Regions from separate parts of the Bradyrhizobium sp. C-145 genome, predicted to be linked through region 1. Evidence: riboswitches for the same ligand, from Rfam matches in the RefSeq annotation. Region 1 holds a riboswitch; each other region holds the start of a gene.

What was found. Region 1 has a riboswitch for cobalamin ahead of metE (5-methyltetrahydropteroyltriglutamate--homocysteine S-methyltransferase). Riboswitches for the same ligand answer to the same signal wherever they lie in the genome.
Region 2: linked by a shared signal. The riboswitch ahead of LRP30_RS07115 (ribonucleoside-diphosphate reductase subunit alpha) and the one ahead of metE (5-methyltetrahydropteroyltriglutamate--homocysteine S-methyltransferase) in region 1 are both predicted to bind cobalamin.
Region 3: linked by a shared signal. The riboswitch ahead of LRP30_RS21410 (TonB-dependent receptor) and the one ahead of metE (5-methyltetrahydropteroyltriglutamate--homocysteine S-methyltransferase) in region 1 are both predicted to bind cobalamin.

Annotation. Positions count from the first base shown of each region.
Region 1 covers NZ_CP088150.1:6,447,481-6,455,570, forward strand. The annotation lists gene metE (5-methyltetrahydropteroyltriglutamate--homocysteine S-methyltransferase) at 150-2,495, opposite strand; cobalamin riboswitch at 2,598-2,801, opposite strand; gene LRP30_RS30435 (nodulate formation efficiency C protein) at 3,767-4,630, shown strand; gene LRP30_RS30440 (thermonuclease family protein) at 5,911-6,714, shown strand; gene LRP30_RS30445 (carbonic anhydrase) at 6,725-7,468, shown strand.
Region 2 covers NZ_CP088150.1:1,494,042-1,502,131, forward strand. The annotation lists gene LRP30_RS07105 (DUF1521 domain-containing protein) at 100-1,563, shown strand; gene LRP30_RS07110 (class I SAM-dependent methyltransferase) at 2,938-3,891, shown strand; cobalamin riboswitch at 4,304-4,518, shown strand; gene LRP30_RS07115 (ribonucleoside-diphosphate reductase subunit alpha) at 4,620-6,557, shown strand; gene LRP30_RS07120 (ribonucleotide-diphosphate reductase subunit beta) at 6,548-7,621, shown strand.
Region 3 covers NZ_CP088150.1:4,593,024-4,601,113, reverse strand. The annotation lists gene LRP30_RS21440 (hypothetical protein) at 1-347, shown strand, start outside; gene LRP30_RS21435 (lytic transglycosylase domain-containing protein) at 430-2,619, opposite strand; gene LRP30_RS21430 (adenylate/guanylate cyclase domain-containing protein) at 2,943-4,679, shown strand; gene LRP30_RS21425 (hypothetical protein) at 4,802-4,978, shown strand; gene LRP30_RS21420 (hypothetical protein) at 5,129-5,338, shown strand; gene LRP30_RS21415 (hypothetical protein) at 5,471-5,728, shown strand; cobalamin riboswitch at 5,818-6,033, shown strand; gene LRP30_RS21410 (TonB-dependent receptor) at 6,149-8,090, shown strand, end outside.

The DNA.
Region 1 (8,090 bases):
GTCAGCGTCGCTCCTCCCAGACTTTACTTCCGCCCGGCCCGCTAAGCGGGGCCGGGCATCTTTTTGTGTTCCCAAGGCTCCCTCGATTGTCGAGAGCCCAAATGAGCACAAGCGGATCAGCTTTGTCGAGAAAAGACCCAAACCCGGGATTAACGGCCTCGCGGATCGGATGCAGCGCGCAGTTCGCGGGCGGCAGCGACCATGTTCGCTAGCGCGGGCCGAACCTCCTCCCATTTCCGCGTCTTCAGGCCGCAGTCCGGATTGACCCAGAGCTGCGAATCCTGCAGCCGTGTCCGAGCCAACGCCATCAGCTCCTTTATTTCGCCCGTCTCGGGAACGCGTGGAGAGTGGATGTCGTACACGCCCGGCCCGATCTGATTTGGATATTCGTAGTTCCTGAACACGTCGAGTAGTTCCATTTTCGAGCGCGACGTCTCGATCGAGATGACATCCGCATCCATTGCAGCAATCGCACCGATGATGTCGTTGAACTCCGAGTAGCACATATGCGTATGAATTTGCGTTTGATCGGCGACGCCCGATGAGCAGATGCGGAAGCAATCTACGGCCCAGTCGAGATAAGCCGTCCACTCCGATCGGCGCAATGGCAATCCTTCGCGGAGTGCAGCTTCGTCGATCTGGATCATGGTCGCACCAGCATTTTCGAGATCACGGACTTCGTCTCGGATCGCGAGCGCAATCTGGCGGCAGACCTCGCTTCTGGGAATATCATCGCGAACAAAGGACCAGTTCAAGATCGTCACCGGTCCGGTCAACATCGCCTTCATCGGCTTGCTCGTTAGTGATTGCGCGTAGCGCCACCAGTCTACGGTGATAGGCTTCGACCGCAAGACATCGCCAAATAGGATCGGTGGCCTGACGCAGCGCGAGCCGTAGGATTGCACCCATCCGTTCCTGGTAAATGCGAAGCCGGCGAGTTGCTCGCCGAAGTACTGCACCATGTCATTGCGCTCGAACTCGCCGTGCACGAGGACGTCAAGACCGATGTTCTCCTGCCAACGTACGGCGCGCGCAGTCTCCTCCTTGAGGAACCTGTCGTATTGCTCGTCGCTCATCGCGCCTCGCACATGCGCCGCACGGGCATTCCGGACCTCTGTGGTCTGCGGAAACGATCCGATCGTCGTGGTAGGAAAAGCCGGTAGTCCGAAACGATTGCTTTGGATCTCGGCACGACGGGCAAATGGGCTGGCGCGCGGGCGCATGCTCTGGTCGATCGCTCTCATCCGGGCAGCGACATTGGCATCGCGGATTTTCGGCGAAGTCAGGCGGACAGTCGCAGCACATTCCGACTCGGCAAGAGCTAGCGCAACATTCTGGTCGCCTGCGAGTGCCCGCGCCAGGATCGCAAGCTCGCGCATCTTCTGGACCGAGAAAGCAAGCCAGTTCTTGACGTCGGAAGCGAGCCCGGTCTCGAGTTCAACATCGACCGGCACATGAAGCAGCGAGCAGGATGGGGCGATCTGTACACGATCCTTGCCAAGCTTCGCAATCGCGGGTTCGAGCCGCTGGCGCAGCGAGGACAAATTCGACCGCCATACATTCCGGCCGTCGATCACGCCGAGCGAGATGACGAGATCACTTCGGCGGCCAGCAATGATCTGGTCCAATAACTGTGGCGCTCGAACCAGATCGAGGTGAAGTCCGGCAACTGGCAGCCTCAAGGCGGTATCCAGGTTGTCGCCGAGGTCGCCAAAATAGCTGGCAACCATGATCTTGATGGCCGGCCCCTCCTTGGCGAGCCGGTCATAGGCATGGAGCAGAGATTTTCGCGCCCCCTCATCCAGATCAAGAACCAGGCAGGGCTCATCGAACTGAACCCAATTTGCCCCACGTTTGGCCAATTCCTCCAGAACCTCGATATAGGCCGGTATCAGTTCATCCAGCAGTGAGAGTGGCTGGAACGCGAGATCGGCACTCTTGCCGAGCTTTAGGAATGTGACCGGCCCGATCAGGACAGGGCGGGTCTGAAAGCCAAGGGCCTTGGCTTCCTCATACTCCTCGATCGGCTTGCGAGAGCATAGCCTGAAAGTCTGTCCCCTGTGAAACTCGGGGACCATGTAGTGGTAGTTGGTGTCGAACCACTTGGTCATCTCCTGCGCGGGTGCGCCAAATCCGCGGGGTCCATGACCGCAACTCGCACCCTGGTCGTCGCATTGTGAACCGCGGGCCATGGCGAAGTACGTCTTGAGCGAAACGGATTCGGCTTTCGAGGCGTAGATCTCCGGGATGGCGCCAACCATGACACTTGTGTCGAGCACCTGGTCATACAGCGAGAAATCATTCGATGGAATGACCGTGACGCCGATAGATTTCTGACGAGCCCAGTTCGCGGCACGCAGGCCAGCTGCGTCCTCGAGCAACTGCTGTTCGCTGCTTTTTCCGGCCCAGTAGCTCTCTAGAGCACGTTTGAGCTCGCGCCTTGGACCGATGCGTGGCGTTCCGAGCGTGGCAACCGGAAGGGAGAGAAGAGACATAGCGTAAACCCCATGTTGGGGGCAAAGGCCATGGCGGACGCAGGCAGGGGAAGTCGCGCGGTGCGACGGCTGCTTGGCGCACCACCGGGACACCCCGCCCGTGGACGAATATATTGTCGGGGCAGGTCTCCTGGCTCGCGGGTCATCGCTGCTGTCCGGCCTTCCCGAAGCCGCGCAGGCTTCAGTGACATCGTTGGACAGCGGCTCGCCGCTCACAGTTGCGGGGGCAGCGCCGGCATTTTCACCGGCTTCCCTCTTAGCTCCGGATCAAATGCAAACCGGAGAACCTCGACGACTTGGATTATCGGCAAGAGAACTCTTCCGTCAACCTCTCAGATTATGTCGCAAGCTAATGCTGCGAACATCTGCTACGCGAATGACTGAGCATCTCTATCGCTGACTACGATGTAGAAGCGCTCTCCAATCAGCGATATCAGAATGACCATCGTGGCTACCTGCGCGTGGGGCCGCATGCCAGATCGGTGGAAAGGACAAATGCGGCTTGCGCGGCCGGAACTGCTGCCTCGAGCAGAACGCATTTGATGCGAGTCCCGGCTTCCCAGCGGTTCTTCGAGCACGTCCGCCCCAGCCGCCTTCTCGACCAACAGGATCAGTGTTGATTAGGCCCAAGACACCTGGCGAAAGCCAGCAACATACGCGGCGAGCACGTTGATTTGCGTGCCAACCAGACTCCAAATGCTCGGCGGTGAAGATTGGCTTGGCGTCCTTGGCCATCGAGTGCAAAGCGCAGCTGACGGAGGCTGCCCTCGACTTCCGGAGCGCCGCATATCGCGAAAGGAGCGCCAACCGCGCCGCGGCTCCTTGGCCACAAGTGCCCCAAGGCATGGCAGAGATCGAAGGCCACATTCCAGGAACGATAAACCAAACGGTTCAATTGCGGCAAACGTGCTCCCCATTCTCATCAGGACACCGAGGCGTTCCCCTGCGCCGTCGAATATCCAGTGCGTGACGAGGATGGATAAGCCGCGATGGATAGGCTGAATGGAACGATCGAAACGAGTGCAAGTCGGAAAGTCGACAAAGAGGACACAAAACCGGTGAGAATTGCCGTCTATTACCTGGCACGGAGAATGCAAGTCCTCGGCATGCCCAGGCTCCTCCTGCTGGGCATGTCCAGCACAGCAAATTGGGGCTGTCGCTGGCGGCTGAAGTTAGCGGCGCGTGACATAGAGGGGAGCGCCTGCTCGCGCGGGACACCATCGGTCGCCCCGTCGCGTAGCCGCTAACTTCTTGCGCTCGCGCATAACAAGTTGAAGGTTGCCCGCTTTGAAAGACGTGTTGATGAAAGACCAGATGGGCGGACGGTTATGAAGAGAATGTCTGGAAGACGCGCGCTATGGTTTTGTCTCGGTGGACCGCTGATCTGCCTGGCCGCGCTGGCTGCCATGAGCAACAGTGTTCGCGCCAACGACAGCCCTCTTGTCGACAGAGTCAAGTCAACGTGGCGAGCGCAAGATGGTGAGACGATAGAACAAATTCTGTCCAACGTCTCGAAGGTGGCACACTTCGTCCCTCGAACGTGGGGCGTCGCTGAACTTGACCGAAATGAGTATGTTTTCGTTTCGTGGACCAGGCACCGGGACAATAAATCAGACGAACAGTACGTTATCACCTGGAAGATCGCGCTCGACGGGACGATTGAACTTGCGTCGACCTATGCAAAGCCGATGGAACTGGGCTGGCGCGCCCTGGCGCTCTCGTTGATCGCCAGTGAAGTCGCGGATGGCGAAAGGGACGCAAATCTTCGCTTTCTGCATGATCCGACCAACTTCAACTTTGTGACGACCGCGCAGGGCCAGCTCGGCGATCTTCTGCGGCAGGGCCGCTGCAACATCGTTGAACCTGTTGGAGTGAACTACTTGCCGAAGCAGAATGACAAGCCCACCGAGAACGGTGATCTGTGGCGCGTTCTGCTTTTGGTGAACTGTAATATCGCAGGGCCCCGTTATTTTACCCATAACGGAGTCATCACTTTCGAGAAGAGCGAAGGACAAGATTGGGAGCCGCAATCCTCTTTTGCCAAGCGTATCGCGGCCTTTCCTCCTGGCTCCTGGTTCGCTCGCATGGAGCCAAAGGAACGGGACGAGTTAGAGGGGAGCGAAAGGCCTCGGTAAATGGTCCCGCAGAGCAAGATCGCACCGCAGCTCCTTTAGCGCCGAACGCCTCAGAGCAACTGCAAGACATATCAGCTCTAAAGTCGCGGTGTTTACGCCTCCGCAACAGTCGCGAGCCTTTCCGCAGCCTTCAGCCCGTCATCGAAAAAATCGGGCAGCACGATTACCTCGACTCTTTCTGCGAGGAGTCGAGCTCAGCGGCGCGTGCCAGCTAGCGAGATTTGGCCCCCGGCGCACCCCAGGCAGTGAGAGCACACCAATCTGCGAGGGACCCACTCTCCATGCCATTCTTCACGGGAGCGGGCCTGAAGATGCCTCGGGCCCAAGCCCGATCCGGCGTGCGCGCCGCGCATCGCGCGACTGACTGGCACCCGCAAGAGCGTGAGCATGCCGACGCGGAGGCCGCGCGCGGGATCGAGTGTTGCGACGAAACCGGTTAAGAGGGTAACAGGGGCACGGTTAGCGATGCCGGCATACCCCCTGAGTGCCGACCCTTTTCCGAGAGCCCCGGCGAGGAGCCCCGGAGCCGTGCGCGAGGCATCGAGGACCGAGCTGAGTCGGCGCTAGATTTTCTCGCGCGCATTCGTCTGCGCGTCATAGATCCGGATTTGAAGCATGGGAAAACGCTTCTTTAGTTCTGCTCCACCTGCCCTGGCGCACGATCATGGTGCAGCGCGGAGGTACGAAAAGCCACAATGCAATTGGCATCAAGGACCCATCCCGGCTGGCTCTACGAAAGAGAGCTCCGGGTTCTGCGCGGTTTGCGCAAACGATACCGATCATTTCCGCAGCGAACGTTGATCTGAACTCCGCGGCGGTCCAAATCTCAGAGGAAGCGAGACCAGATTTCTTTCGAACATCGGTCTTTCGTGACAAGAATTTACGGCGAAATGTCATCGCCCTCGTCGAGACCGGCGGCAGCCTTCTGTCTGCCGATGGAACTTGGCACGAAGCATAGCAGGGTCGCTCCTCCACGCCTGACTTCCACTCCACCGCCGAAAATTCACAGGCGCTTTTTGTTCAAGCGCGGCAGAAACAGCGTTCCGAGCTTCGGCTTTCTCCTGCATCGCGAGTTCGGCGCTGAGCGATGGGAATCTCCTCCTCAGGTCGAGAGGGTGCAGTGCGCGCCCACTGAGAGAGCCCATCGAGACTCGAAGGATACCGCGACACGCACACCGGAAGAAATCGCTTGAACCTCACGCAGCGTCAGGTCGTAGGTTCGAAATCTCGACCAAGCTTTCATAAAGCACACGTCGAACGATGCCGGCCGAATAACGGACATGATGCGTCCAGCAGTCGAATGTGGCGGCACCGGCTCGTGCGTGAACGTGGATCAAGAGCGAAAGGTAATTGTCGGGATGAAACACCGCGTAATGATGGTCGCATTGCTCGCTCTCATCACATCTCCGGTCTGCGCGGGCAAACTCAGCGGTGCTCCGCGCATCGTCGACGGCAATATGATCGAGATCGAGCAAACCAAGATTCGGCTCTCAGGGATCGAAGCTCCTGAGACTGATCAGATTTGCCTCGACGCCCACGGCAGGAAATGGGCTTGCGGCGTAGCTGCTCGCGACGAGCTTATCAAGCATTCGAACGGACGAACGTGGGATTGTCATACCACAGGAGTTGATGAGTACAGGAGGTCACTCGGCAGTTGCTTTATCGAAGGCGAAGATGTGAACGCCTGGATGGTACGCTCGGGCTGGGCACTATCGTCGGGTCCATCTAACCATAGCTATGCTATCTATGAGTTGGTGGCGAGCACAGGCTATGCGGGGCTGTGGTCGGGGGCGTTCATCGCGCCTTGGGACTGGCGTCGCCGCAACAAGAGGACGATCATCGTCGGCGCAAGTTCGATTCCGATCGACGCTCAGGAACTCCTGCTCGGATCCGCTCTGCTATTGGACCCGCCCTCGCCCGAGTGTCTGATAAAAGGCACCGCGGACCTCAACGGCGAGCGCATTTATCACCTGCCCGGGCAACTCAGTTACGGACAAATCGACATGACAAAGAAGCCCGGTGGACGCTGGCTCTGCAGCGAAGCGGAAGCCGAAGCCACCGGGTGGCGTAAAGCCGCGCGATGAGGTGAGACGCATGTATGCCGGCCGTTCTCCGAATATGTCCTATCTCACCAAGATCGCACCTTTGCGCCGCTCGCTGTTGCTGTTCGCTGTTTCGGCGGTTTGCCTGCGGCTTGGCAACAACATTGTCGATGCGAAGCAAGCAAAAGCGCCGCCCAAGCCACATAACCTGCTCTCGCCGGATGCTGCCCTGAAGCGGCTGATGGAGGGGAACGATCGCTATGTCCAGAGCGCATCACGAGGCGACGATTTCAAGCGCGAGCGCCCGGTTTTGGTCGATGGGCAGAATCCATATGCGGCGGTTCTGAGCTGCGCCGATTCTCGCGTGGCGCCTGAACTTGTCTTCGGCACCGGACTTGGTGATCTGTTTGTCTGCCGCCTCGCTGGCAACTTCGCCAACGATGACACGCTCGCCAGTATGGAATATGCGGTCGCCGTGCTGAACACGCCGCTGATCCTGGTACTTGGCCACGATCATTGCGGCGCGATAGACGCCGCGATCAGGTCGCTCCAGGACGATAAGCCGCCGCCGGGCCACATTTCATCCCTCGTCGCTGCGCTTGCGCCTGCGGTACAAGCATCTCGCCAGCAAACCGGTGACACATTCGCCGAAGCAACCCGACAAAATGTAATCGATAATGTCAACAAACTCAAATCGGCGGGGCCGATTCTGAACGCGGCAGTTGAGCAGAACAGACTGAAGGTCGTCGGGGGCCTGTATCGGCTCGCCACGGGCAGGGTCGATTTGGTGAGCTGACGCTGGCACCTTTGCGCGGCCGGCCAGTCGTTTGCCGCCTGATACAGGGCTTCGATCGAGTTCCGCACAATTCGCTCGTCCACCGGACGCATAAAATGCACCGAATACAATCCGCTCCATATTGTCATAGCTTCGGGAAGACCTTTGGTATGCGCGGCTGCTTAATTCTCCTCGTATTCTACGTACTCATGTTGGCAACGCGCGGCCAGCACCAAGAAACACTCATACCGCGGCCGACATCATTCATGCCTCCACGTTGATGCGCTAGGCCAACAGAGGTGGTTCAAGCGCCAGATTGCGGTGCGAGGCATACTGGGTGTGAGCTCTCGGCCTGCGGAACACGCGACAATTCCGGCGGACTCTCACCCGCGATCCGGCAAGCCACCTATGGTCCTGCTTACGATCATCAGCTCAGCCAGGGCCGAAGATCACATAGAGCAGGATTACGACCACCATGATGGCCCAGCCTGCGGATGTAAAGAATAATGCTACTCGCGTCGGCATCGGACGGTCTCTCTTGCATCAGCCATTTGGGAAACCGCCAGTGTCGAAAAAGCAGCCTCGTTGCATCTGTCTTGGGCCTGTACCCTGGATCAGCATAAACAGACACTTGTCCGGCGTC
Region 2 (8,090 bases), 4.6 Mb from region 1:
GTGCGTTCTCATGCAGATCTGAAGCGGCGGGCCTTGGTTGACTATGCGCGTAACGCTCGCAGTTTTACAGCTTTCTTCTATGCAACAGGAGTGAACTAAATGCCGTATCTTCCCATGGCCGGTCTCCCCGTGGTCGGCGCGCTCGATTCGATGAACGGAGTGGCGCCAGAAGGCGCGGTTGTCACTCCCGCTTTCAACGCCTTGTTGGGGCAGTATGCTCCAGCGAGCTACCAGTACCTACCGGTAGCCTCGCCAGCCCTCGTCAGTTCGGTCGTTGCGGGTGTCGTCCCCGTCGCCGTGGCGCCAGCCATCGTTACGACCCAAGCGTACATGATGGCGCCTCCTCCTCCAACCATGCTGATGAACCAGCTGAATCAGAATTCTGAGCCTGCTGTGGATCCGGTGTGGACGCATGAGGTCAAGGATGGCAAGGCCACGATCAACCTTGGCGACAAGTATACGATTACGGCCGATGAGAAGGATGGCACCTGGACAGTTCGCAACAACCAGACCGGCCATGTCACGGTCATTCATGGCGACCCCCACGTCGATGCGAACGGAGACGGCAAGGATGACTTCGATTTCAAGAAGGATATGACGTTCCAACTCGACGACGGCACGAAAATTACTGTCAATAATGTCGACTACGGCAATGGTCAGGCCATCTCCTCAAAGCTTACCATTACGAACGGCCACAACGCGATGGTTGTCGAGGGGCTCGGCGACGACAAGGATGGCAAAAACAATCTGAGGGTGACACAGTCCAATGCTGACATGACCCTTGACGAGCTGACGTCCGATGGTGCCCAGACGATCCATGAGAGTGGCCAAGGCTGGGTCGATGGCGCCGGACGCACGGTGAATCAGGCGAGTATCGATGCTGGCGAACAAGGGCGCGGGCCGGGCAACTACCAGTATGCGAGCGCAGCGCCTGCCTCTACGGCCCCCGTCTTCTTCGTTCCTCCGCCGCCGCCTCTTGCGATGGTGCCCGTTGCGGTCGCTCAGGCGCCCACGCAGTCATCTCAGCGGTTGTCTCAGCCGGCGCCAGTGTGGTCGCATGAGGTCAGGGACGGCGTGGCTGAGATCAAGCTTGGTGATAAGTATTCGATCTTGGTCGCCGAAAATGACGGAACGGTGCTCATTCGTAACAATCAAACTGGCAAGGTCACAGCGATTAAAGGGGATCCCCACGTCGATGCCGATGGTGACGGCAAGATCGATTTTGACTTCAAGAAGAACATGACTTTCCAGCTCGACGACGGCACGAAGATTACCGTCGATACCGTTGATATCGGCAAGGGCAAAACGATGGCCTCGAAGCTGACCATTACCAACGGCGACAATGCCATGGTCGTCGAAGGGCTCGCAGACCGCTTCGACGGTAAGAACAATCTGACGGTGACGCAGTCGAATGCGGGACGTACGCTTGATCAGCTGACATCGGATGGAGCGCAGACGATTTATGAACAACCAGGCTCGGGCTGGGTTGATCGGTCTGGACGCCAGATGAACCAGGCGATCATCGACAGCAATGAGAACCCAGGCGCACCGTCGGATGCTTGAATTGGCCGCATGCCTGGCTGGTACGGGGCAGCGTTCCAGCTTATCGGGTAAGTCACTGAAGCGGGCGCTAGCGCCCGCTTTTCGTGTTCGGCAAGCGAGATGAAGATATTAGATGCGGCAGCGTATCGATCCAGGATCGCCGCTCTGGTCGCGCGATCGGGGCGGTCTGAGCTTTGGCGCCAATCGTACCGACAAACAGGCCGTGACCTCAGGCCCAGGTACCTGCAACATCTTTCGATGCTGGTGCCAGCGATGTAGGAGTTGCGCAGGTATGTGCGCCCCGAAGCCAATGCTGCCGATGTTACGGAAAGTCTTAGAAGATCTCTCTGGCGGACGAGTTCGCGGGCGGCTGCAGATCCAATCGAGGATAGCGTAGCTACCGCAATTGATCATCAAGGGGAGCGGTCCGTTTCGCCTTCAACTGTCCATTTAAGAGCGCTCCGCGTGAACCCGCATCGGAGAATATGGGGCACGCCGGCGGACTTGGGGTGCCGTTAAGCTTGGGCCACCGTTAAGCCTTCGATTTGCAGTGCATCTTTGCCACTGCGGAAGGCAAAGGGAAAGTCGCTGCGGCGCCTTCCGAAAGCTCCGAGTGCGATCGGATTTGCGGACCCGCTCGCGCCGCCGGCCTGGAGGATCACCTAAGACGCGTCTAGCTGCTGTTATGTGCCAAGTCTGGCTTGCTTCGCCCAATCGTTCTCGATTTGACCGTCCGTCCGACGTATCCTTCCCTGTGCGCGTCCGAGAATCCGGGCCTTCACCCATCATCTAGCTCGCTCATGGCGTCATCCATATCAGACTGGGAATCGCTTATGACTTGGGTGGCGACGGAAATCAGCGCCCTTTCGAATGCTCGCTGCAACAAGGCTGCAGGCGAGTTGTCGCCGCCGTTCCCGGCGTTATCGGTGTTTGCGCCAACCTCTGGCGCCCTTGCTGCGATATCGGCTGCGCCTGCGTCCATGTCGTAACACCCAGATAGCGGCGTTGCCGCGAGATGACCTATTCTCGTCATGCTAGCAGGGACAGCTTGCGAGAAGCTGACGAAGAGTGAGGCCCGTTTGATGCGCCTGCGCTCAGTGATGTAGGTTGGTTCCGCGTCTTGGAGTTTTGATGCACAAAGGACTGTGCTGACTCGAATCATTCGGCAGCCGCGTGTCCGCCGAACATCGGCCCGCATCGGTCCGGCTCAGGCGCGCCTGAGAGCCAATGGATCGGCTGGGCATCTGCGTTCGCTAACATGAAATAGAGAGCTTGGGCCTCTGTCTCACGATACGAGCCTAAAAAAACGCACGATGAAGGTGCACCTCGCCCAACTTCTGAGATAGGTCATCGAGTACTTGGAAGCAGCAGCCTTTGGCCGGGCAGCAAAATGAGATGGGAGACATTGGGGTGCGCACAGATTTTTCGCGGATCAATCGGTCTAAAGCTATCTTCGATGATATTTATGCTTTGGATGATCCGAGGGCATACTTCTCTGTCCTCGGAGGCTTGGATTATATGATCCCGGACGTGGCTGAGCCGGTTGTGCGGCAAATTCTAGCAGCGAAAGCTTCGGCAACCGGCCTTAAGCCGGTCGTGCTTGACGTCGGCTGTTCATACGGCATCAACGCGGCGGTGCATCGCTTTCCCCTGACCTTCGGGGGCTTGCGTCATCGCTACGCTCGGCGCGAAATGAGGGCGATCAGTTCTGCGACACTGGTGCGTCTCGATCGACATTTTTATGCAGCTTGGCCTGATGTCGGTTTGGCGCGGTTTATCGGCCTCGACGTCTCGGCACCGGCAATCAGCTACGCAACAAATGTCGGTCTGCTGGAGCAGGGCATTGTCGCTGACCTTGAAAAGGAACCGCTATCAACGGACAGCGCGCACATTCTCCGCTCTACGGATGTCATCATGTCGACGGGGTGCATCGGCTACATCACGGAGAAGACGTTCAGCAAAATTCTCGATGCGACAGACAAATGTCCATGGATCATCTCCTTCGTGCTGCGCATGTTTCCATTTGAGTCTTTGGCCTCGACGTTCGCCAGTCGTGGCCTTGTGACAGAACGTCTTTCCGGCGCAACCTTTATCCAGCGTCGCTTTCGCGATGCTGAAGAGTTTGAAGGGTGTTTGGCCAGCTTGGCGGCTCTTGGCCTTGATGCGACCGGTCTTGAATCAGAAGGGCTGTTTCACGCCGATCTGATCGTGACCCGGCCTGAGGCGGACGCGCGCGCCACTCCTCTGGAAAGCATTGTCACCGTCGCCAGCGGCAGAGGTCGGCCGATTGGGCCGCGTTACGTTCATGTTGAAGGCGCCGAGGGCTTGCAGGTCGCGCTTGAGCCGTAACAGGTCAGGAGCCGCTGCGCTGCGCGGCGGCCCGTTCGGCGCTGGATCAAGGGCTCGAGAACGAAGCCAGTCTGGTCGACAGCGCGGCCGCAGCCAATGTCATTTGAGCGCGGGATAAAGACTTCATCCGGATGTCATTATCGCGGCGAGCGCTAGGTGCTAGCGGATGCCGTTCGTTTCTGACTGACGTTCCCTGACATCAACGCTCACGCGGCGAGCATTTGCCTCGACCATGGGCAAGCTTAAGGGAGAACCGGAAAATGCAGCCTAACGCATAGCCGACCACTTCGAGCGGGAAAGCGGGAGCGCCGGAAATATACCCGACTTCGGCCGTTAAGTTGACGGTGTTCTCTACCTTCCGAAGCTTGATCTTCCCGAGCGCAAGACTTGACGAATCTCGGCGAGTGGCGGCTAGATGTGGGCCTGTCACGGTCTTCCATTCCGATATCTTGTCGGATAGAAGCTAAGAGGGAATCCGGTGCGCCGAACGGCTATTCCGGGGCTGCCCCCGCAACTGTAAGCGGCGAGCGGCTGTCATCATGGTCACTGGCGCGCGCGAGCGCCGGGAAGGCCGACAGCCGCAGCGACCCGCGAGCCAGGAGACCTGCCGCGACAGAAGAAACGTCCTCGGGCGGGGTGCCCCGGTGGAGCGCTTGCAGTCGGGGACGTTTGCCCGTCTCCTCGCAAGTCGTCCGCGGGCCCCAGCGCCAAACATCGCGGGGTTGCCGATGTCGTCGTCTTACGATTTCGATCAGCGGGGTCATCTCGTTGCACCGCCGAGGGTGCGGCCGCGGCTAGCGCAGGCAAAGCCTTCCGCGCGTGAGCTATCTCTTGCCCCGCGACGATCGCTGGCTCCGCTGCCGCGGCCACTCGCGCCATCGCCAAAACCGTCCGACCTTACGCTCGATCGCTCGCGCGACGACCTTCTGACTTCGTTCGGCAAGCTGACGTTGAGCGACCGTTATCTGCTCGCCGGCGAAGGCGTCCAGGACATGTTTGCGCGGGTGTCCTGCGCGTTTGCGGACGATGTTGCGCATGCGCAGCGTCTTTATGATGCAATGTCCCGGCTGTGGTTCATGCCGGCCACACCGGTGCTCTCCAATGGCGGCACCACGCGCGGCCTGCCTATCTCCTGCTTCCTCAACTCGGTATCGGACTCGCTCGAAGGTATCGTCGGCGCCTGGAACGAGAACGTCTGGCTCGCCTCCAACGGCGGCGGCATCGGCACCTACTGGGGGAATGTTCGATCGATCGGCGAGAAGGTGAAGGGCGGTGTCACTTCGGGCATCATCCCGTTTATCCACGTCATGGACGGCCTGACGCTGGCGATCAGTCAGGGCTCATTGCGGCGCGGCTCAGCGGCGGTCTATCTCGATATCCAACATCCCGAGATAGAGGAGTTCCTCGAGATCCGGAAAGCGTCCGGCGACTTCAACCGCAAGAGCCTCAACCTGCATCACGGCATCAACGTGACCGACGAGTTCATGCATGCCGTGCGGGCCGGGAGCGCCTTCGCTCTCCGCAGTCCAAAGACTAACGAGACCGTCCGCGAGATCGACGCTCGCCAGCTGTGGCAACGCATCCTTGAGAACCGGCTGCAGACTGGCGAGCCTTATCTCTTGTTCATCGACACCGTGAACCGCGCGCTGCCCAAGCACCAGCGCGAGCTCGGCCTGAAGGTCTCGACCTCGAATTTGTGCAGCGAGATTACCCTGCCGACTGGCATCGATCATCGCGACGAGGAGCGCACCGCGGTGTGCTGCCTCTCATCGCTCAATCTCGAGGCCTGGGACCAGTGGAATGAGGAGGAAGGCTTCATCGAGGATATCATGCGCTTCCTCGACAACGTGCTCACAATCTTCATCACCGTGGCACCGGACGGCATGAAGCGTGCCCGCTACGCCGCCCTGCGCGAGCGCTCCGTCGGCCTGGGCGTTATGGGATTCCACTCGTTCCTCCAGGCCAAGGGCATCCCGATGGAGAGTGTCCTAGCCAAGTCGTTCAATCTGAACATGTTTCGAAAAATCCGTCGCGATGCAGACGCGGCATCCGTGGCGCTCGCTCGCGAGCGCGGCCCATGCCCGGATGCCCTGGAACGCGGCGTGATGGCCCGCTTCAGCCATAAGATCGCGATCGCGCCGACCGCCTCGATCAGCATCATCTGCGGCGGCACCAGTGCCTGCGTCGAGCCGATCCCCGCCAACATCTACACCCATAAGACATTGTCCGGCGCCATCTCGGTGCGTAATCCGCATCTCGCCAAGCTGCTCGCGGCGAAAGGCGCCGACACCTCGGCGATCTGGCAGTCGATCATAGCGCACGAAGGATCAGTCGCCCATCTCGACATCTTGTCGGAGCGCGAGAAAGCGATCTTTCGCACCGCTTTCGAGATCGACCAGCGCTGGATCGTCGAGCTTGCCGCCGACCGCGCCCCATTCATTTGCCAGAGCCAGTCGATCAACCTCTATCTGCCAGCCGATGTCGATAAGTGGGACCTTCACATGCTGCACTGGACGGCATGGCAGCGCGGATTGAAAAGCCTCTATTACTGCCGCTCAAAATCGATCTCGCGCGCGGCGTTCGCCGGCAAGATCAGCGACGGCGACAAGGTGGCGGCGCCGCAGCCGCAGCGCACCGATTATGAGGAGTGCCTTGCATGTCAGTGATCGAACTTTCGTCCGTCGATCCGCGTACGCTGATCGGCAAGGGACGGGTGGGCCTGCTCGACTCGGCTGGAACATATGACGTCGATCGCTACGCCTGGGCTTACGAGTTCTGGAAGCGCCAGCAGCAGACCCATTGGATGGGCGAGGAGGTTCCGCTCGGCCCCGACCTCAAGGACTGGGCGTCGGACCGCGTCACCGCCAATGAGCGCGCGCTGCTCACCCAGATATTCCGTTTCTTCACTCAGTCGGACATCGAGGTCGGCGACAACTATCTTAAGCGCTACATCCCGATCTTCCAACCGCTTACCGTCCAGATGATGATGGCCGCCTTCACCAATATGGAGACCGTCCACATTGATGCCTATGCGCTGCTGCTCAAGACGCTGGGTATGCCGAAGACAGAGTTCGAGGCATTCCGCGGCTATTCGCAGATGCGTGCCAAGGCGGACTACATGCACGAGTTCGGCGTCCATACCGTGGGCGACGTCGCTCGCACCCTCGCGATGTTCGGCGCCTTCACCGAAGGCATGGCGTTGTTCGCCAGTTTCGCCATGCTGCTCAACTTTCCACGTCACAACAAGATGAATGGCATGGGACAGATCGTAAGCTGGTCAGTACGTGACGAGAGTCTCCACTGCGAGGGGATCATCAAGCTATTTCACGAATGGCACCGCGAAACCGGCGCGGTGACGCGCTCCGTCCGTAACGACATCATCGATGTTGCCGAGACCATGGTGAAGCTGGAGGAGAACTTCGTTGATCTCGCCTTCGGCCTCGGCGAAATCAAGGGCATGCGGGCCGAGCAGATCCACGCCTATGTCCGCTATGTCGCCGACTGGCGACTGACCCAGCTCGGGATTGCCCCGGTCTTCGGCTTCTTCGAGGCCCGGGAGAGCGGGTTTAACCAGCTCAAGCCGCACCCCTTGCCGTGGCTGGTCGAGATCCTGAATGGGGTCGAGCACGCAAATTTCTTCGAGCAGCGCGCTACGGAGTACTCCAAGGGGGCGAGCCGTGGCAGCTGGGACGGCGAAGAAGGGGTGTGGGCGGCTTTCGGCCGCATCTAGGACGATCGCAACAGCGCTTTGTTGCGTTCGATCCCGGTACACCTCGACTTCGCAGAAGTTCGCTTGTGCTTGTGGGGGCAAGCGACATCACATGGACATTTAAATCTAGCCCGTTTGAAACTATGATCGCGGACGCCGTTATCAGTCAGGCCATCACCATCAGTTGCTCGGGTCATTATGTTTGCGGATGATCAATCGTCCGCCAAGGGTGAGGACAAACGGCAGGCAGAGCAAGCAGTTCGATGTTGAACCCGCGCAGTAGTCTGACGGTCAAACCGCGCCTATCCTGCTGCAGACGCCCTTCATCGTCGAGGACATGTTCGTCTCGCGATCCTTTAAAATCCCGGCGGAAGCCCGGAAGCCGCGCTAGACCTGATTTGCCGGTGAAATTGCAATGCTCTTCGCCGCGCATCCTGGCCATATGAACAATGATCTCGTCGATTTCGTATATCCAGCTTTATCCCGACTC
Region 3 (8,090 bases), 1.9 Mb from region 1:
TCGTGGTGGTCAATCACGAGCCCCCGTTGCGCGCCGCCACGTGCAGCGCATGCTCGCGGTCAATCGGGACCGGCTATGTCCGGCATGTGCGGACACAACGCTGTTACTGCGACACCGATTGCTACCGTCGCGGCGAACTCGCCACGTTCTTCATGCAATGGTCGATGCCCGGGCGCACAGAACCGGCCGTGGGTAACGTCGAGCTCGCCGCTGGCAACATGATCGAGATGTTGGCGGTCCTGAGTGCCGTCTCGTGCTGGAGCTGCACGATACACGCCTGGACCTTCGCAAGAGCGTTGACCGGCGCATATTTGGGCGGTGGCGATCTGATCGATGGAAGGAGGTGACACCTGGCTGCGCGACTATACGCGCGTGGAAGCCGCAGCACCGTGCCCCCGCAGGCGCCGCGTCCAGCCCCGGCGGCGTTGACTAGGGAGCGGGTGCTGCGGTCGCCACGGGTGCGGTTGCGCTGACCTCGTGCGTGACGACGCGCTGGTCGCTCTTGCCGGCGATCATGCTGCTGTCTTCGAACCGCGCACGGTAGACGAGGACGTTCTCGATCACCCGCTGGACGTAGTTGCGCGTCTCCGACAGCGGGATGCGCTCCACCCAGTCGACCGGATCGACCTTGGGATCTCTGGGATCGCCACGCGCCTGCACCCATTCGCGCACACGGCCGCGGCCGGCATTGTAGCCGGCGAAGGTCATGATCTGGTTGCCGCGATATTCCGACAAGAGCGCGCTGAGCTCGGCCGCGCCCATCTGGGTGTTGTAGACGGGATCGGAGACCATCCTGTCCCAGTCATAGGTCAGGCCGAAGCGTTTGGCGGTGTCGCGGCCCGCTTCCGGCGTCACCTGCATCAGCCCGACCGCATTGGCAGGCGACTTGTCGCGCTGGTCGAACGAGCTTTCGGTGCGCGCCACCGAATAGATCACGCTGGTCTCGATCGCGGGTGCGACCTGCTTGTGCTCGGGAATGCCGATGGTGGGAAAGGCATAATGGTCGAGTGCAAGCCCGCGCGCCAGGGCCGACTTGCCGACCTCCAGCATCACGCGTGCGTCATTGCGCTGTCCGGCGAGCGCGGCGAGCGCTTCGAGCGCCGCGGCGTCGGTGCTCTCCTTGGCAAAATCCTCGGCATAATAGAACACGACGTCGCGCTCGCCGATATCGTATAGCATGTTGGCTGCGCGTACGCGCTCGTCCGCCAACTGCGTGTCGGCGGCGGCCAGCACGGGCGAGGGCGCGCGCAGCTCGATCCGGTCCAGGCCAAGCTTTGCGCGAGCGAGCTGACCGTAATAGGCGGTCTGATAGCGCGCCGCCGCCCGATAGCTCATGCGCGCGTCGGCTGTAGCACCCATCGCCTCGGCGGCGCGGCCGCGCCAGTAATGGGCGCGCGACAGCGCGATTGGATTGGCCGATCCCTCGTCGATCGCGGCGAAGTGCACCATCGCCGTCCTGGGATCGTCGAGATAGCGCAGCGCGATCCAGCCGCACATGAAGTGGTAGTCGACGCGGTAGACTTCTTTCTCCGGCACCGCGGCCGTGCGCACTACGTCATAGGCAGTCTTGAACTTGCCCTGGTCGAGCAGCTTGCGCGCCAGCAGGCGGCGCTCGCGCCACCAGGCATCGGTGTCCTGCGCGGCCATCGTGTCGGGTCGGGCGGCGAGGATCACCTCGGCTGCGTCGTCGATGCGGTCGTTCTGAAGATGCCACTGGGCGCGGCACAGCACATAGCCGAGATCGCGTCGCGCCTCGGTCGAGACGTCCTCGAGATAGTCCTTGGCCTTGCTCGCCTTGCCGGTGACTGCGGCGCAGGCCTTCACGATCGCCAGCGCATCCTCGCCGAGACGTTTGGCCGCGCGCCTTGCGCCTGCGTAGTCCTTGGCGCCGAGGCGCTTGTCCATGCGCGCGCGGTGATCGTCAGCGGACAGAAGATCGCTGAACGCCGCGTAGGAATCTTCTTCGCTCCGCTCGGACAATTCGTCCGTGCGCCAGGCCTCGCGCACGAGACGCGCGGCCCTGTCGGTCTCGCCTTCAGTGAGCAGTACGCGGGCCAGCGCGAACTTGCCCTTGGCGCTGGTCGGCCGGTCCATGGTGAATTTGTGTACGGTGGCCGCGTCACTCTTTTCCTGCCACAGCCGCGCCTCGGCGCGGCGGCGGAGCAGGGCGCTGCTCGGCCAGTCCGGATTGGCGGCGAGGAAGGCGGCGTAGCGCTTGAAATTCGCCATGCTCTCTGAGTGGCGCAGCATGAACCAGTCCGCAAGCCTCTGTCCGGCGGGGTCAGTGATCCGGTCACGCGCGGCGCCCGCATCTTCGGTCTTGCCCTTGCGCGCGAGGTCGATCGCATCCTTCAGCGCGGCGAGATCGCCGGTCAGCGGCGGCGGTGCCGGCTTGTCCGAGGGCTCGTCGACCGCTTTCTTCGGCCGGCGCTTGGCCTCGGCGTGCTTGCCGTGCCGCGCTTTGCCGGCCGAGGCATGGCGCTGCTTGCCGGCTTTCGCCTCATGCGTCTTCTTCGGCGCGGATGATTTATGATTGCTCTTCGCCGCCAACTCGGTGGGAAGGAGGGCCATCGTGGCCACGGCAACGACACACGCGAGCGAGCGTAGGCACTGGTTCATTCCATGGTCCCCCTGCGAAACCACTACAAACCAAGGTCCGCGACGACATGCGGCTTGAGAATCAAGAGACGACACCAAACGATGTCATGACATCGTTTCGCATTCCTCACGCTCTCGCGACAATGCGGCAAAATACGGATGGGAACTCGGGAACTTCCGAAATAGCGGAAAAGGCAGCATGTTTAACCTTTGTTAACGATTGGCTCGCGCGACGGTTGCGTACGGTTCACCGCGTCAGAAAGGCGAGATTGCGCGTGTTCCCACCGCTAAATCCGGTGTATTGAGTTCCCTCGCTTCATCCTTTCAGCCTTTGCCCTGCACCTATGCCGATTTTCAACCAGTCGATCCGGCGCAAGATCGTCGGCATCGCCCTCGGATTGATCGTCCTGATGCTGGTCACCTCGATCCTGTCGATGGTGATGTCGAGCAAGGTCGGCGTCCTCCTGGACGAGCTGACCAACCGCTACATCCCGGCCTACGGCCATCTGGCGCGCGCCAACATCCGCTCGCTGGAGCGGGCGCTGGCGCTGCGGCGCATGGTCATGTCCAAGATGCAGTCGCCGTCGGACGAGGAGGCCTACGCGGCGCGGGTGCGCGAGTTCGAGCAGACCGACCGCAGGATCGAGGAGGAGGCCGAGAGCGCACGCACGCTCATCAACGCCATCATCAACGATCCCAGGACACCGTCCGACAATGCCGCGCTGGCGCGGATCGAGCTCCGCATCGAGACCGCCGTCACTGAGCTGCGCCGCGATCTGACCGAGGACCACGCAAAGCTGGCCAAGCAGGTCGATGCCAGACAGATGGCGGAGGCCCGCGGCACGCTGGAGCACATCGACGTGCTGCGCGACCAGTTCAATCAGAAGATCGATGCGATCCGCGCCGACATGCTGGCGCAGGTTTTCTTCAGCACGTCGCAGGTGATTAGCCATCAGCACCAGGCGATCATCGTATCGGGCATCGTGACCTTGCTCGCAGCGATCGTTGGATTTGCCTTTGCGCTCCTGGTGAGTAGCGGCATCACGCGCCCGGTGCGGCTGCTGCTCGCCGGCACCCGCGAGGTCGAGGCGGGCCGGTTCGACAAGCCCATTACCGTCTCCACCCAGGATGAGATCGGCGAGCTTGCCGCGGCCTTCAACCGCATGATCGAGCAGCTCCGCCACAACGAGCGCATCCGCGAGACCTTCGGCCGCTACATCGACCCGAAAGTGGTGCAGGGCCTGATTGACCGGCCGGAGGTCGCCATCGACGGCCAGCGCCGGGTCATGACCATCATGTTCTGCGACATGAGCGGCTTCACCTCGATGAGCGAGGGCGTGACCCCGCGCGGCCTCGTCAAGGTGATGAACCACTACTTCACGGTGATGTCCGGCCCCATCCGCAGCAATCGCGGCATCATCGACAAATATATCGGCGATGCCATCATGTGCTATTGGGGCCCGCCCTTCATCGAGGAGGACGAGCAGGCGATGCTCGCCGGCCTTGCCGCCATCGAGATGGCCGATCAGGTGCCCGCGCTCCAGAAGCAGCTGCCGGATCTGCTCGGCATCCGCGCCATGCCGGCGCCGTGCGATCTGCGCATCGGCATCGCCACCGGCGAGGTCCTGACCGGCAGCATCGGCTCCGACCTGATGATGAGCTTTACCGTGATGGGCGACGCCGTGAACCTCGCCTCGCGGCTGGAGGCCGCCAACAAGGCCTACGGCACCCGCGTCCTGGTCTCGCAAGCAACGGCGGATGCGATCGGCTCACAGCTCGAACTGCGTGAGATTGATCGCGTCGCGGTCGCGGGGCAGCGCGCACCGCAGGCCGTCTTCGAGGTGATGGGCAAGGCCGGCGCACTCACCGATGCGCAAGCGCGCCTGCGCACGCACTATGCCGAAGGCCTTGCCGCCTATCGCGCCGGGCACTTCGACGACGCCCGCGCCGCCTTCAACGCCGCGCTCGAAGCGGTCCCCGGCGACGGTCCCTCGCGCACGCTGCTCGGCCGCATCGCGCAGTTCGAGGTCAACCCGCCGGACGTGGGTTGGGACGGCGCCTGGCGGTTGGAGCAGAAATAGCATTGCCTGCCGTCCGGCGTCGCCGACCGGAAAAAACGATTCTACTCCATAACGATGTTCGCCGTGACCTATTTCCCGGGCTTAGGCTCGACGTCCCTGAGGCGTCAGATGGGGACACGCCGATGACACACCTTGAGGACAGGCTCGAACGGTTCGAGACGCTCTCCGCCGAGTGCGAGCTGATTGCCAAGCTCGCCACCGACAGCACCAAGCGCGAGTTCTATCTGAAGCTCGCCGAGCAGTACCGCCAGCTGGCAGTGGATATGCGGCAGGCGATCGCGACCAGCGCTGCTGCTTGAGGCCGACTGCAATCCGTTCTTAACATTTGGCGCGCATTCTCAGGCGCATGCGGGCGTCGCTGATTGGCGATGGCTCGTAGTGGGAAGGCCGGGGTTCGTTGCAATGCAGCGCCTCGCGAGTGTCACTTGCCATGTTTGACGGGCAATCCCATGCGTCTCGTTGCAGTGATCATATTCGCGCTCATGACGGCGGCCTGCGATCAGGAGCAGGACATCACCGGCTCGACGTCGACCTGCCCGATGCGAAACTACAGCTACAATCCTCGCGACATGAACCAGTGCGTCAGCGCCTGCAAGTCATGCGATCACGGCACCACGGTCACCTGCACGACCTCCTGCACCCTCAAGGGGGCTCGCTGAGTTCTTGATGCTTGTGGCCAAAATCGCCGGCGCGCCAAAAGACAGGAGGCTGTCGGCGGTGCCCAGGCACCGGAACGATTCACTTGGATTAATCATTGAAGGAGGCGGGCAGGACGCGTGGAGTCCGATTGAATGGGTATGCTCGATCCCGGCCGGTTCCTAGTGTCGTGCTCGCATTGCGACGCTTGGCCGATGGCTGCCAACGTCAAACGTTCAAGCTGGTCGGCATTCCCGCGTGAGGTCCGTTTCGTGTGTCGGCGCTGCCGCCGCGAGGAGACCGCGATTGTCTCTGCCTCCGGCGAACTGACGCCGATCAAGCGCATCGATGTTCCGCCACGCGACGTCGCCATCGCTTGGGCGCAGGCCCAGCGCCCGCGAGGGCGGACGTAGCTGCCGGGCCTCTGCTTGCGGGACGCACCGGCAGCGGCGAGTGGTCGCTGCCAGATGCAACCAGTCGATTGACTCCCGGGCTGCACGACTCGTAAAAGATCCGCGACGGTTCTCCTCACGGAGATCAAAAGGGAACGTGGTGCGAGATTTTCCCAACGCCGGGATCTTCTCAATGCCATGGCTGCCCCCGCAACTGTAAGCGGCGAATCTCTCGTCCTATGCCACTGGGAATCTCGGTCCTGGGAAGGCGACGGAGAGGTAACGACCCGCGAGCCAGGAGACCTGCCGTCAGCCGTGGTCACACGCGAAGATGTCGGTCGGGGAGTACAGACATTAGCTTCACCGGAGCGATTGATCGCTTCGTCGTGAAACCTCGTTCGCTGTGACGTGCCACTGACGTCCTGCCGAGGTTTTGTTCGCATGTCTTCCGTTTCCGCCGCAATCCGGTGCCGTCGCACGGCCTGGCTGGCGTCCAGCTTCATCATTCCCGTTCTTGTCCTCAATATGAGGGGCGTCCGCGCCCAGACTGCCGCCGAGCAGTTGCCGCCGGTCGAAGTGACCAGGGCCGACGATCAGAACCGCACGCGTGCCAGGGCGAGCAGCGATGGCGACATGGGGAGACGCCGTGCGACGCCGAACGGCGCGCCGACAGGGACCGGCTCGGCCGGCTTTGGCGGTGAGGCGGCCAGCAACAATGGAGGCATCGTCGACGCCGCCACGACCGTCATCACCGCCGCGGACGTCGCCCATTCGCCGTCGCAGACGCTTGCCGAGATCATCTCGACGCAAGTACCGGGCGCCCAGATCACGACGTTCTATGGCGGTCCGATCGGCGCCAAGACCGGTGTCGACCTGCGCGGCTTCGGCGCGTTCGCAACGACCAACACGCTGGTGCTGGTCAACGGACGGCGGCTGAACGACATCGACATGGCGCAGGTGGACCTTGCCACCATCCCGCTCAATTCGATCGAGCGCATCGAGATCACGCGCGGCAATTCCGGTGCGGTGCTCTATGGGGACAACGCGGTCGGCGGCGTCATCAACATCGTCACCAAGAACGGCGTCGGCGGACCACCCATGGCCGCGGGCATCGAGGTCGGCTTCGGCTCGTTCAACACCAGGCTCGCCAACGTCTCGACGTGGCTCAATTCCGGTCCGTGGTCGACCTCGTTTTACGGCAACACCGTCAAGACCGATGGCTATCGTGACAACAATCGTTATTCCCAGGAGAACGGCGTCGGCAATCTGAACTACACGACGCCGGGGTTGACTGCTTTCCTGTCCGTGACCGGCGACAATCAGGAGCTGCGACTGCCGGGCGGCCGCACCGTCGATCCCTCGATCGGTCTCGACGAGCTCGCGACCAACCGGAAGGGGACCAGCACGCCCTTCAACTATGCCAACCAGCAAGGTTTTGGCGCGACAGCGGGCTTCACAAAAACCCTGGTGAACGGCGTCGATCTCATCGTCGACGGCGGCCTGCGCGACAAGAGGCAGCAGAGTGCATTCTTCTCCAGTCCGACGCCGGCGCCCGCCTTCTTCACCTCGACCTATGTCGACGCCGATCTGACGACATGGTCGATCACGCCGCGGCTCAGCGTGAAGAGCCTCCTGCTCGGAATGCCGTCGCAGCTCTTGACCGGCATCGACTATTACGATGCGAGCTTTCAGCAGAACCGCGGCGCCGGCCAGGGTCTCGCCGCCTGGCACAATTACGACCTCAGGCAGCAGACCGTTGCGGGCTATTTTCAGCACACATTGGGTGTGACGCCCACGACCGACGTTTCCTATGGCGCGCGGGTGCAGACCATCAGTCTGTCGGCACGTGACAATTTTGATCCGGCGGCTCCGTTCAACGCCGACATCGGCGCGCACCCGCTCAGGAGCGACGAGACCCAGTATGCGCTGCACCTCGGTGCCGAGCATCGCCTCAACGACATTGTCTCGCTGTTCGGCCGCGCCGCGCGGTCGTTTCGCACGCCTGACGTCGACGAGCGGGTGTCGTCAGGACCCTCATTCGATCCCTTCTTCAATCCACTGCCGCGAACGTTCCTGCTCAAGACCCAGACCTCGCAGGATGTCGAGGCTGGGCTACGTATCAAGGGAGGCGGTCTTCAGATGCAGAGCAGTCTCTATCTGATGGACCTCGCCAACGAGATCCATTTCAATCCAATCCTGTTCTACAACGCCAATCTCGATCCGACCCGTCGTTACGGCTCGGAGACCAGTGTCTCCTATCGCGTCAACGACGCGCTGCTCTTGCGCGCCGGCATGGCTTATACGAGGGCTGTCTTCCGAGGGGGCGTCTGGGCGGGCAATGACGTGCCGCTGGTCTCGCGCTACACCGCGAGTGCGGGTGTCA